DNA from 3 places in the Cronobacter sp. 153480017-3 genome. Region 1 is predicted to be linked to each of the others. Evidence: predicted binding sites of a transcription regulator. Region 1 holds the regulator's gene; each other region holds the start of a gene.
The links. Region 1 encodes PurR, which represses purine synthesis genes. Its sites were predicted from a motif close to CANGCAAACGTTTGCNTG; they were not measured.
Positions count from the first base shown of each region.

Region 2: gcvT (glycine cleavage system aminomethyltransferase GcvT) is a predicted target of PurR. The motif match lies at 1,695-1,712, and genes of this name have one in related genera.
Region 3: ACUW6V_RS12335 (nucleobase:cation symporter-2 family protein) is a predicted target of PurR. The motif match lies at 2,269-2,286, and genes of this name have one in related genera.

Region 1 is NZ_JBSEYN010000014.1:34,302-38,501, reverse strand. It holds gene ACUW6V_RS20200 (C40 family peptidase) at 1-57, shown strand, start outside; gene ACUW6V_RS20195 (MFS transporter) at 126-1,292, opposite strand; gene cydH (cytochrome bd-I oxidase subunit CydH) at 1,555-1,644, opposite strand; gene purR (HTH-type transcriptional repressor PurR) at 1,936-2,961, shown strand; gene punR (DNA-binding transcriptional activator PunR) at 2,979-3,890, opposite strand; gene punC (purine nucleoside transporter PunC) at 4,002-4,200, shown strand, end outside.
Region 2 is NZ_JBSEYN010000003.1:240,597-244,796, reverse strand. It holds gene ubiH (2-octaprenyl-6-methoxyphenyl hydroxylase) at 1-167, shown strand, start outside; gene ubiI (FAD-dependent 2-octaprenylphenol hydroxylase) at 178-1,380, shown strand; gene gcvT (glycine cleavage system aminomethyltransferase GcvT) at 1,803-2,900, shown strand; gene gcvH (glycine cleavage system protein GcvH) at 2,924-3,313, shown strand; gene gcvP (aminomethyl-transferring glycine dehydrogenase) at 3,437-4,200, shown strand, end outside.
Region 3 is NZ_JBSEYN010000004.1:332,793-336,992, reverse strand. It holds gene ACUW6V_RS12340 (AsmA family protein) at 1-696, opposite strand, end outside; gene ACUW6V_RS12335 (nucleobase:cation symporter-2 family protein) at 818-2,218, opposite strand; gene ACUW6V_RS12330 (fimbrial protein) at 2,489-3,064, opposite strand; gene ACUW6V_RS12325 (fimbrial protein) at 3,122-3,619, opposite strand.

The DNA of each region.
Region 1 (4,200 bases):
TGGCAGCGTCACTATGTCGGCGCGCGCCGGGTGATGACGCCGCGCACTATTCGTTAATCGATTTATCCTCACAAAAAAACGGAGAAGGTCACCCTTCTCCGTTTTCTTTTATATGGCAGCATGCATTATTCAGCGCTGCACGCCATTTGCGCCTCGCTACGGCTGGAGATCAGCACCAGCAGCAGGCCGAGTGCGGCAATCAGCGCGCCCATCACTGGCACTACGCTATAACCGAAGCCCGCATGGATAACGGCCCCGCCCGCCGCCGCGCCAAGTGCGTTACCGAGATTAAACGCCCCGATATTCACAGATGAGGACAGGCCCGGCGCTTCGCTGGCGACACGCATCACGCGCATCTGCAGCGGCGGCACTACCGCGAAAGTCGCAGCCCCCCATACCACCATGCTCACCGCCGCGCCGATTTCCGTTTTCGCAAGCCACGGAATAGCCGCCATAATGACGATAAGCAGCATCAGGAAGCCTTTCAGCGTGCCGCTCACCGAGCGGTCCGCCAGGCGGCCACCCAGATAGTTGCCGATGGAAAACCCGACGCCAATCAGCACCAGCATGGCGGTGACGAACGCCGCGCTGGCATCAGTGATGTGGTGCAGAACCGGCGCGATATAGGTATAGAGCGTAAACATCGCGCCCGCGCCGAGCACGGTTGTCAACAGCGCGCTCACCACCTGCGGGCGCATCAACACGGCCAGTTCGCTTTTCACATCAGGGCGCTCGCCGCTGCCGCCTTTTGGCAGGGAAAACCAGAGGCTCGCCATCGCCACCACGCCAAGACCGGCCGTCGCCAGAAACGACATTCGCCAGCCGATGGTTTCACCAAGCCAGGTGGCCGCCGGCACGCCGCCGATATTGGCAATGGTCAGGCCCATAAACATCGTCGCGACGGCGCTCGCCTGTTTATGCTTCGGCACGACGCTTGCCGCAACCACCGAGCCGAGGCCGAAGAACGCCCCATGGTTAAGGCTGGTGAGAATACGCGAGGCCATCAGCGTCATATAATCCGGTGCCAGTGCTGACAGCACGTTACCGAGCGTAAAAATCGCCATCAGAAAAATCAGCGCGCTACGCCGTGCGCGGTGCGACAGTAAAAGCGTCATCAGCGGTGCGCCTACCATCACGCCGACCGCGTAGGCGCTAATCAGCATACCGGCGGCCGGAATGGAGACGTTGACGCCGTTCGCTATGACCGGCAACAACCCCATCGGGGAAAACTCGGTCGTGCCAATGCCAAAAGCACCGATAGCCAGTGCCAGTAACGGAAAATTGACTTTCATTCATTGCTCCAGAAATTGTACAACAGCGCCGGGAACGCCCGACGTTACAGCAGGATGCAGAAAAGGATGACACTCTCAATCAGAAAAGATAAGTGACAAAAACAGCAAAATATTATTGCGCAGCTGTTAAGAACACGCGCTAATTGTTATTAGCGAATCTAAAGGGAATAACGGGAAAAAGAAAGAAAACAGCGGGGAATCGGCGCTTAAACGCAAGAAAAGTTTAAGAAAGCGGGAGAACAGGTGCGCTCCCGCCTGTCGCTTAATGCAGAATGGCGGTAAATGCGCCCGCCACAATCAGGCCCAGTACAACCAGCGTCGTGACCAGCGAAAATTTCAGATCGGTACTCATGGTATTCTCCTTAAAGACCCCATAAAAAACAGGTAGTGCGCATTTTTGCATAAACGGGCCGAAAAATCCTGCGACATTTAACCAGATATGCGTTTTCCCTCTTCCCCTTTCGATAAAGATAAGCCAAAATTCGTCGCTACTTTATTCGGTACCGGCCATCGACCCCTCCTCACGAAAAATGTCGCGTTTCCCGGCATGCCGCACTCCCCTCGCGGCAGTCAGGGGTGTGTACAGGCAAACGATTAACCCGTGATTTTGCAGGGCTCAGCCAGGGGTCTGGAGTGATTATTAATGGCAACAATTAAAGACGTCGCGAAGCGAGCCAACGTTTCCACAACAACAGTCTCACATGTGATTAACAAAACCCGTTTTGTGGCGGAAGAGACGCGCAATGCGGTTTGGGCGGCTATCAAAGAATTACACTATTCGCCAAGCGCCGTGGCGCGCAGCCTGAAGGTGAATCACACCAAATCTATCGGGCTGCTGGCGACCAGTAGCGAAGCGCCCTATTTCGCGGAAATTATCGAAGCCGTTGAAAACAGCTGCTTCGCCAAAGGCTATACGCTGATTTTGGGCAACGCGCATAACAATCTGGAAAAGCAGCGCGCGTATCTGTCTATGATGGCGCAAAAGCGCGTCGACGGCCTGCTGGTGATGTGCTCGGAATACCCGCAGCCGCTGCTTTCCACGCTTGAAGAGTACCGTCATATCCCGATGGTGGTGATGGACTGGGGTGAAGCGAAAGCCGATTTTACCGACTCGGTAATCGATAACGCGTTCCAGGGCGGTTACCTCGCCGGGCGTTATCTTATCGAGCGCGGCCATCGTGATATTGGCGTGATTCCGGGGCAGCTTGAGCGTAACACCGGCGTCGGGCGTTTCTCAGGCTTTATGAAAGCGCTGGAAGAAGCGGCCATTAAAGTGCCGGAAAACTGGATTGTGCAGGGCGATTTCGAGCCGGAATCCGGTTACCGCGCCATGCAGCAGATCCTCTCGCAGCCGCAGCGCCCGACTGCCGTGTTCTGCGGCGGCGATATCATGGCGATGGGCGCTATCTGCGCCGCCGATGAAATGGGCCTGCGCGTGCCGCAGGATATTTCAATCATCGGCTACGACAACGTACGCAACGCGCGTTTCTTTAGCCCGGCGCTGACGACTATCCATCAGCCAAAAGAGACGCTCGGCCAGACTGCGTTCAATATGCTGCTCGACCGCATCGTGAATAAGCGCGAAGAGTCGCAGACCATCGAGGTGCATCCGCGCCTGATCGAACGCCGCTCGGTGGCGGACGGCCCGTTCCGCGACTATCGCCGTTAATCCTTCCGGGAGCCGTATTATTGCGGCTCCCGCAGCCACTCCGTGTTCAGCGTTTCACTGTCCCCCAGATAATCGAGCAGCCAGCGCAGCGCGGGCGAGGCGTCGCTTTGCCGCCACGTCAGACAGCAGGCGGCGTCCGGGAACGGGTTTTCCAGCGTCAACGCGCGCCACTCCCCGCTATCGAGCCATGGCTTCGCGAAATGCGTCGGCACCATGCCGATACAGAGCCCCTCGCTGAGCGCATCGGCGGCGCAGTGCCAGTCCGGCACCACCACGCGCCGCTGGTTATCCAGAAGCCAGGTAATGCGCTTGGGCAGCGATCGCGATGTATCTTCCAGCACCAGCGAGGGGTAATCGCGCAGCCTGTCGTCGCTGAGCGCGCCCGCGAGCTGTGCCAGCGGATGATGGTGCGCCACGACGCAACGCCAGCTCAGCATGCCCATATCACGAAACGCGAAGCGCCCGCCGACCGGGATCGCCTGTGTGGCGCCGATGGCAAGTTCCACGCGCCCGTCCGCCAGCGCGTCCCAGACGCCGTTAAAGACTTCCTGTGAAACCTGCAACTCGACATCGGAAAAGTGCCGGTAGAAATCAAGCACCAGCCGCCGGACGCGTTCCGGGCGCACGATATTATCCACCGCGATGGAAAGTTGCCCGCGCCAGCCGTTGGCGATCTGCTGGCACTGCTGACGGGTGATCATCATTTTTTTGATGACAGAACGCCCTTCGCGCAGAAACCAGGCTCCTGCAGGCGTCAGAACCACATCGCGATGGCGGCGCTCGAAGAGCGATACCGCAAGCCACTCCTCAAGCTGACGTACCGTATAGCTGACGGCAGAAGGCACGCGGTGCAGTTCTGCGGCGGCTGCGGTAAAGCTGCCGGTGCGCGCCACGGCGTCCACCACTTCCAGGGAATATTCAGACCACATTATCTGCCTGCAAATTTTTTGAATGGAATGGGCAAATATTAGCGTTTCACAAGCGGAATTGCACTCCGTACACTCCTGGCTCTTTCGCGTAATAAGAAGTGAGTTAATGTGATGCGACCTGATAAAGGATTTCTTTGCTGGCTGGCCGGGCTGAGCGTGCTCGGTTTTCTGGCGACCGACATGTACCTGCCCGCGTTCGCCGTTATTGAAGCGGATCTGCACACAGCCCCTTCGGCTATCAGCGCCTCGCTGAGCCTTTTCCTGGCCGGTTTCGCGCTGGCGCAGCTCGTCTGGGGCCCGCTTTCTGACC
Region 2 (4,200 bases), on a different contig from region 1:
AGGATAAAGCCGCAACCATCGGCGTGACCGACGGACTGGTACAGCTTTTCGCCAACCGCTGGTCGCCGCTGGTCGTTGGGCGCAACCTTGGCCTGATGGCAATGGATCTATTTACCCCGGCGCGTGACGCGCTGGCCAGACGCACCCTCGGTTGGGTGCCGCGCTAAGGAGTCGAATGTGCAAAGTGTAGATGTAGCGATTGTTGGCGGCGGCATGGTCGGGCTGGCGGTGGCCTGCGGGCTGGAAGGCAGCGGGCTTCGTGTCGCGGTGCTGGAGCAGCGCGCGCCGGAACCGCTGGAGGCGAGCGCACCGCCCGCGCTGCGGGTATCAGCGATTAACGCCGCCAGCGAAGCGTTGCTCAAAAAGCTTGATGTCTGGGACGCCATTCTTCGCCAGCGCGCCGCCGCCTATCACGGCATGGAAGTCTGGGAGAAAGACAGTTTCGGGCGCATCGCGTTTGATGACGCGTCGTTTGGCTTCAGCCATCTTGGGCACATTATTGAAAACCAGGCGATCCACTACGCGCTGTGGCAAAAAGCGCAGCAGTGTAAATCGGTGACGCTGATGGCACCCGCGACGCTGCAGCAGGTCGCGTGGGGAGAAAACGAAGCCTTCCTTACGCTTGAAGACGGCAACATGCTGACGGCGCGTCTGGTTATCGGCGCAGATGGCGCGAACTCCTGGCTGCGCACGAAAGCGGAAATTCCGCTGACGTCCTGGGATTATCAGCATCATGCGCTGGTCGCCACGATCCGCACCGATGAGCCGCATGGCGGCGTGGCGCGCCAGGTGTTCCACGGCGACGGTATTCTGGCGTTTTTGCCGCTAAGCGACCCGCATCTGTGTTCCATCGTCTGGTCGCTTTCGCCTCAGGAAGCCGACCGGATGCAGCAGGCACCGGTGTCGACATTTAATCAGGCGCTCTGCGTGGCGTTCGATAATCGTCTCGGCTTATGCTCACTTGAAAGCGAGCGTCAGGTCTTTCCGCTCACCGGGCGTTACGCGCGCCAGTTCGCCGCGCACCGTCTGGCGCTGGTCGGTGACGCGGCGCACACCATCCATCCGCTGGCCGGGCAGGGCGTTAACCTCGGCTTTATGGATGCCGCCGAACTGATAAGCGAACTGCGCCGTCTGCATCAGCAGGGTAAAGATATCGGTCAGCACCTTTATCTGCGCCGCTACGAGCGCAGCCGTAAACATGCCGCCGCGATGATGCTGGCGGGCATGCAGGGTTTCCGCGAACTTTTCTCTGGTGCTAACCCGGCGAAAAAGCTGCTGCGCGATCTGGGCTTAACGCTTGCCGATAAATTGCCGGGCGTTAAACCGCAGCTGATTCGTCAGGCGATGGGGCTTAATGACCTGCCGGAGTGGTTGCGTTAACTGCGTCACACTTCTCTTTCCGGCCCCCGGAAAGAGAAGTCTCTCCCCGTTTGAAATATTCTAATTTCACTCTCTTTTTCGGATTAGTTTTTTTAATCTCTGGATTTTTCTCTTTCCATTATTTTCCCTTAAAAACAGCGTTTTCTGCCCGGTTATTTTGAAAAGGCGGTAAAGCGTTAGCTTTTTGGCATCACCTGAAACCTTTCAGGCAGTGTTTCATGCTACAGGGTGAAAAAGGATTTTGCGCCATAAGCTAATCTGATGACACAGCCTGGCTTATGGTTTACGCCCTCGTTCGGTGATAAGTTCAGACGCAAGATAACGTTTGCGTCGCCGCCGGGATCGGCGTCGGCGCCGGGTTTCATTCAGCGCGTTACGCCGTCTGAAACCCACACCAACCCGGCTGACAGGATGAGGAAAAGATGGCTCAACAAACCCCGTTGTATGAACAGCACAACCTCTGCGGCGCGCGCATGGTGGATTTCCACGGCTGGATGATGCCGCTGCATTACGGCTCGCAGATTGATGAGCACCATGCGGTGCGTAACGACGCGGGGATGTTTGATGTCTCCCATATGACCATTGTCGACCTGCGCGGCGCGCGTACCCGCGAATTCCTCCGCTACCTGCTGGCAAACGATGTGGCAAAACTCACCCAGCCGGGCAAAGCGCTCTACACCGCCATGCTTAACGCCTCCGGCGGCGTGATTGACGACCTGATTGTCTACTTCATGACCGAAGACTATTTCCGCCTGGTCGTGAACTCCGCCACCCGTGAAAAAGACCTCGCCTGGATTAACGAGCACGCCGAGCCGTATAGCGTGTCCGTCACGGTCCGCGACGATCTCTCCCTTATCGCCGTCCAGGGGCCGAACGCGAAGGCGAAAGCCGCCACGCTCTTTACCGACGCGCAGCGTAAGGCCACAGAAGGCATGAAGCCGTTTTTCGGCGTGCAGGCGGATGACCTGTTTATCGCCACCACCGGCTACACCGGCGAGGCGGGCTATGAAATCGCGATGCCGAATGAAAAAGCGGCCGGCTTCTGGAGCCAGCTTGTGGAAGCGGGCGTCAAACCGTGCGGGCTTGGCGCGCGCGATACGCTGCGCCTTGAGGCGGGCATGAACCTTTACGGCCAGGAGATGGACGAAGGCGTTTCGCCGCTCACCGCCAATATGGGCTGGACGATCGCCTGGCAGCCGGAAGACCGCGCGTTTATTGGTCGCGACGCGCTGGAAGCCCAGCGTGAGAACGGCACGGAACAGCTGGTTGGTCTGGTGATGACAGAAAAAGGCGTGCTGCGCGGCGAGCTGCCGGTGCGTTTTACCGATGATCAGGGCAACGCCCGCGAAGGCATCATTACCAGCGGCACCTTCTCGCCAACGCTTGGCTACAGCATTGCGCTGGCTCGCGTTCCTGCGGGTATCGGCGATACTGCCATTGTGCAGATCCGCAACCGCGAAATGCCCGTGAAAGTCACTAAACCCATTTTCGTGCGCGCCGGTAAGCCGGTCACGCAGTAAGTTTTGTTATCAGGAGAGAAGCAATGAGCAATGTGCCAAACGAACTGAAATACAGCAAAGAACACGAATGGCTGCGTAAAGAAGCTGACGGCACTTACACCGTCGGGATCACCGAGCACGCGCAGGAACTGCTGGGCGACATGGTGTTTGTCGATCTGCCGGACGTCGGCACGACCGTTAACGCGGGCGATGACTGCGCCGTTGCGGAATCCGTAAAAGCCGCCTCCGACATCTACGCGCCGGTCAGCGGCGAGATCGTGGCCGTCAACGACGCGCTGAGCGATTCACCGGAACTGGTTAACAGCGAGCCTTACGGCCAGGGCTGGATCTTCAAAATCAAAGCCAGCGACGAGGCCGAAGTGGCTGCGCTGCTGGATGCCAGCGCGTATGAAGCGCTGTTAGAAGACGAGTAATTCACGGACCTCGCCCCTGCGTAACATCAGGGGCGGGCGCGCTTCGCCTGCGCCGCTCCCGACGGGAGCACAACTGACCATCGCATTTATTTGCCTCACTGCACGTTTCAGGAAATATCGCCCATGACCCAGACCCTGAGCCACCTGGAAAATCGCGACGCTTTTATCGAGCGCCATATCGGACCGGGTGTTGACCAGCAGCAGGAGATGCTGCGCACCGTTGGCGCGGACTCGCTGGATGCGCTGATTTCGCAAATCGTTCCTGCGGATATCCAGCTTGCGACGCCGCCTGATGTCGGCGATGCCGCCACCGAATTCGCCGCGCTGGCGGAGCTCAAAGCCATCGCCGGGCGCAACAAGCGCTTTAAAAACTATATCGGCATGGGCTACACCGCAGTCCACACGCCGCCGGTTATTCTGCGCAATATGCTGGAGAATCCGGGCTGGTACACGGCCTATACGCCGTATCAGCCGGAGGTGTCGCAGGGGCGTCTGGAAGCGCTTTTGAACTTCCAGCAGGTGACGCTGGATCTGACGGGGCTTGATATCGCCTCCGCCTCGCTGCTCGATGAAGCCACCGCGGCGGCGGAAGCCATGGCGATGGCCAAACGCGTCAGCAAACTGAAAAACGCCAACCGTTTCTTCGTGGCGGCGGATGTGCATCCGCAGACGCTGGATGTGGTTCGCACCCGCGCCGAAACGTTCGGCTTTGAAGTGATCGTCGATGACGCGCCAAAAGCGCTCGATCATCAGGATCTCTTCGGCGTGCTGTTGCAGCAGGTCGGCACCACCGGTGAAGTGCATGACTACCGCGAACTGATTAGCGAGCTGAAATCCCGCAAAGTGATTGTGAGCGTGGCGGCCGATTTTATGGCGCTGGTGCTCCT
Region 3 (4,200 bases), on a different contig from region 1:
CAGACGGATATCGCTTAAGCGCAGGTTATCCACCACCCAGCCGCCGTTCGCTAACCGACGCGCGTTACCGGTAAGCGCGCCGCGGGCGATATCGGCACCGAGATTGGTGATAGTCACTTCGTCATTGTTAATTTCGCCCTGCACCAGCACATTGCTGGCGGGCATGCCATTTAGCGTCAGCGAGCCTGCGCTCAGGGCGATGTCCGCTTTGCTGCCGAGGATTTTCCCGGCCTCCGGCAGCCACGGGCTGATACCGCCGCTAACGCGCTGCGCGCTGAGATCCCAGCCGGTTTTCGGGCTGTTAAACGCCATATCGCTTAGCTGAAGGCGGTCGGCACGAAACGGCAGCGGCGCGGTGGAAGGGGATAAATTCAGCGTGCCTTTGTAGAGCAAAATGGTATCGACGTGCATCGGCTCGGTGACCTGGCGGCTACTCAGCCCGATATCGACCTTTTGCGCCACCAGCGTGGCGGGCTGGCCGTTGCGCCCGAACGTCACATTTTTGAGCACCAGATGCGAAGGCGCGGAAAAGCTGTGGTCCATTTCATCAAAGGTGATGTGATAGCCGCTGTGCTGGTTCACCCAGCCGGTGAGCCAGCCCGCGCCCCAACGCGTCTGCAACAGCACGTAAAGCACGAGCAGAATCAGCAGAACGGCGGCGATCAGCGCAATGATGAGCTTTCCGAGAAATTTCATTGTCTTCCATCCTGTGAACTTCCGATGATGGATTTATGCACTATTCAGGCGAATTGCTCAAGGCGGGGATTGTCAACGGAGGTGTCAGCGATGGCGGCGTGGCGCCGCCATCGGCAGGGGATCAGTCGTTAGTCTGTTTTTCCGGCGGGAAAATCAGATTCAGCACAATGGCGGTGATGCCGCCCGCGGCGATGCCGGAGGAGAGCAGGTTTTTCACCCAGTCCGGCGCGAACTGCAGGATCAGCGGCTGCTGAGAAACGCCGAGGCCCACCGCCAGCGACAGCGCGATAATCATGATCGCGCGGCGGTTTAACGGCTCGCGGGAGACGATACGCACGCCGGACGCCGCAATGGTGCCGAACATCACAATCGTCGCGCCGCCCAGCACCGGCTCAGGGATATGCTGAACGAAACCGCTGACCGCCGGGAACAGGCCGAGCACAATCAGCATCAGCGCCACCACAAAGCCGACATAGCGGCTGGCGACGCCTGTTAACTGGATAACGCCGTTGTTTTGTCCGAAGCAGGAGTTCGGGAAGGTGTTGAACACGGCGGAGACAAACGAGTTCAGACCGTTCGCCAGCACGCCGCCTTTCAGGCGCTTCATATACAGCGGGCCGGAAACGGGCTGTTCGGAGACGTCAGAGGTGGCGGTGATATCGCCGATGGTTTCAAGCGACGTGATCATAAAGACCAGCATCAGCGGCAGCAGCAGGTTCCAGTCGATGCCAAGCCCGTAATGCAGCGGGGTGGGGATCATGATCAGCGCGCTCTGCGCAGGTGCCACGCTTTGCGGCAGCATGTCCATCGCCCAGGCCAGCAGATAACCCACCGCCATTGCAATCACCAGCGACGCGACGCGCAGGTACGGGTTACGCTGGCGGTTAAGCAGAATGATCACCGCCAGCACCGCGCCTGCCAGCAGCAGGTTTTTCGGCGCGCCGAAGGTGTGATCGCTCATCGCAGCATAGCCGCCGCCAATTGACGTCAGCCCGACCTGAATCAGCGACAGACCGATAATCATCACCACCACACCAGAAACCAGCGGCGTGATAATGCGGCGCGCCAGGTGCAGCACGCGGGAGATGACCATTTCGGTGCAGCTTGCCAGCATCAGAGTGCCGAACAGTGCGGCCATCATGGTTGGCACGTCCGCGCCGCCGGTCTTCAGCGCCGTCCCGCCCATAATGAGCGGTGCCACAAAGTTAAAGCTGGTGCCCTGAATGGAAAGCAGCCCGGAGCCGACCGGCCCCCACGCTTTAATCTGGATAATCGATGCCACACCGGAGGCAAACAGCGACATGCTGATGATGTGCTGGGTGTCCTGCGCGGGCAGCCCCAGAGCCTGACAAATCAGCAGCGCAGGCGTAATCACCGCAACGAACATCGCCAGAAGATGCTGGCAGGCGGCAAACAGCGTTTGCGGCAGCGGCGGCCGGTCTTCCAGGCGATAGATGAGTTCGCTATTTCGCGCGGGCGCAACCGATTGCGCGTTTTCAGACTCAGGGGTGTTAATGGACATCGACATAATCCCACGGTGGAAAAGCGGACATTCTAGCGAAGTGCATCACAAAAGCAAACGATTGCAAACGGCGAGCATACCCGTCTAAAAAAACGGAAATCCGTATCCACGACGCGATTTACCGCCATCAGTCTGTGCTGCCTGACAGATATTCATGACACGAACAAAGTTAATGTCTGCGCATCGTTACTGCTGACACGCATTAAAAAATGAAGTGAGTTTTAGGGCGAACAGGAAAAACCGCCTTTCCACTGGAAAGGCGGTAAAAAATTAAAGCCGTTCGATCTGTACCGTGACTGCGCCTGAAACACCGCCAGCGGTGACATTTTGGTTAGCCAGCTTAACCGGCTGGACGCCGAAGCTGACTTTACCTAAATGCGATAAAGTGATTTTGCTGACCTTTAACAAGTCATTATTAATAGCAAGAGGCGTGTCATCTTCTGCAAAAAAACCAATGCCCACACCGCTGGCTGCGTTCCCTGAGGACGCATATTGATTTGCTAAAGTTGTGCCTTCAGCATTATCAGCTTGCCCCATAAATTTCACCGCGATATGACCGTTTGAAACGGCATCGGCGCAGGCCCCGTCTTTATCAGCACCATTGATAAAAACGGAAATGGCCTGGGGAGCGGTAGCGTTATCTCCCTGCGATACCAGTTGTGACGCGTCAACCGTAAAAGAAACACTCTCCTGAGAAAGTGAAACTCTGCACCCTTGATTTACAGAAGAGAGTTTTCCGGTGACAAACAGTGAGGCGGGCACATCCTCAGACGAAACACTTGCCTGAGCCGCGCCTGCGAAGAGCAAGCCAGTAATCATTAATCCTGTGATTTTATTTAATTTCATGATTTTCTCCTTGACATGAATCTCAATAGGTAAATATGTATTTCAGTAAAAAATGGATTAAAGACGCTCTATCTGGAACGTAATATTGCCTGTGACGGAGCCGGAAGTAACCGTCTGGCCTTTCAGTTTTACTAACTGTATCCCAATGATGTTGGTGGAATCATTTGTCTTATCCGCAATGGTATAAGTTTCACGTACATCAATAGGCGTTTTATCACCCTTAAATAAACCAATACCTACACCAGAGGCGGCATTTCCACTTGTGTCAGTATTCGAAAAAACATTACCGTCAGCATTGTCAAAGCTGCCGGTAAATTTAACGGCAACTTTTCCGTTGTAAACTTCTTCACTGCATTGCGTAAAGTCAGCCGAACCCTTAACTGAAAAGGTGATGAGAGCGGGATCGGTGGCATTTTGCCCTTGTTCAATCAGGCTGCCGGATGTTGAGTTAAGAGTGATAACGTTTTTTGACAAAGTCACCTGGCAGGCTGCCGAAGTATTACTAACTTTGCCTGTGACAGCGAGGGTTGCGGATTGATCCTGTGTTTCTGCTATAGCATGAGCTGTACTTGCCAGCAGCAGAGCAGAAAGCGTTATTTTAAAAAATTTTTTTTCATGTTGTTCCCTTACAGTTGTTTATACAGATGGTAAACGTATTCAAATATTCGAAATTCAATGCCGGTCAGGCGTGAGATCCTCCATGTTTAACTTTTGAATTTAACATTTTGAAAATAAGTCATGTTTAATCATGTAAATATGTTAGGGTATTTACCTGGCTTCTAAGGCTGTACGGCATCAACGCTAACGTCGCCGATACATTGCAGTCATACGGATGTCTGCATAAATTATTCGCGTTCTTTTAAGTATGGGTGTTAAATTCTGGTAATAAGACGGCCACGGGACGAATCGCCTTAGATGATGCTTAGAATCTATGGCTCAACAATGCCCCTGAAATACTATCTTCAGCAGTAAGTCGGAAATCTTTAACCCTTGCTTCAGAGTGCCTTGCCCGGGGTGTCGTCTTTATACAAGAAGGTAGAGAGCGTTCCGGGAAAATCGCTTGCTCTTAATGCTTTAAGGCGGTGTATTTTCTTAATCTGCTGCCAGATTACTTACATTATACATTGGAAGTCAGG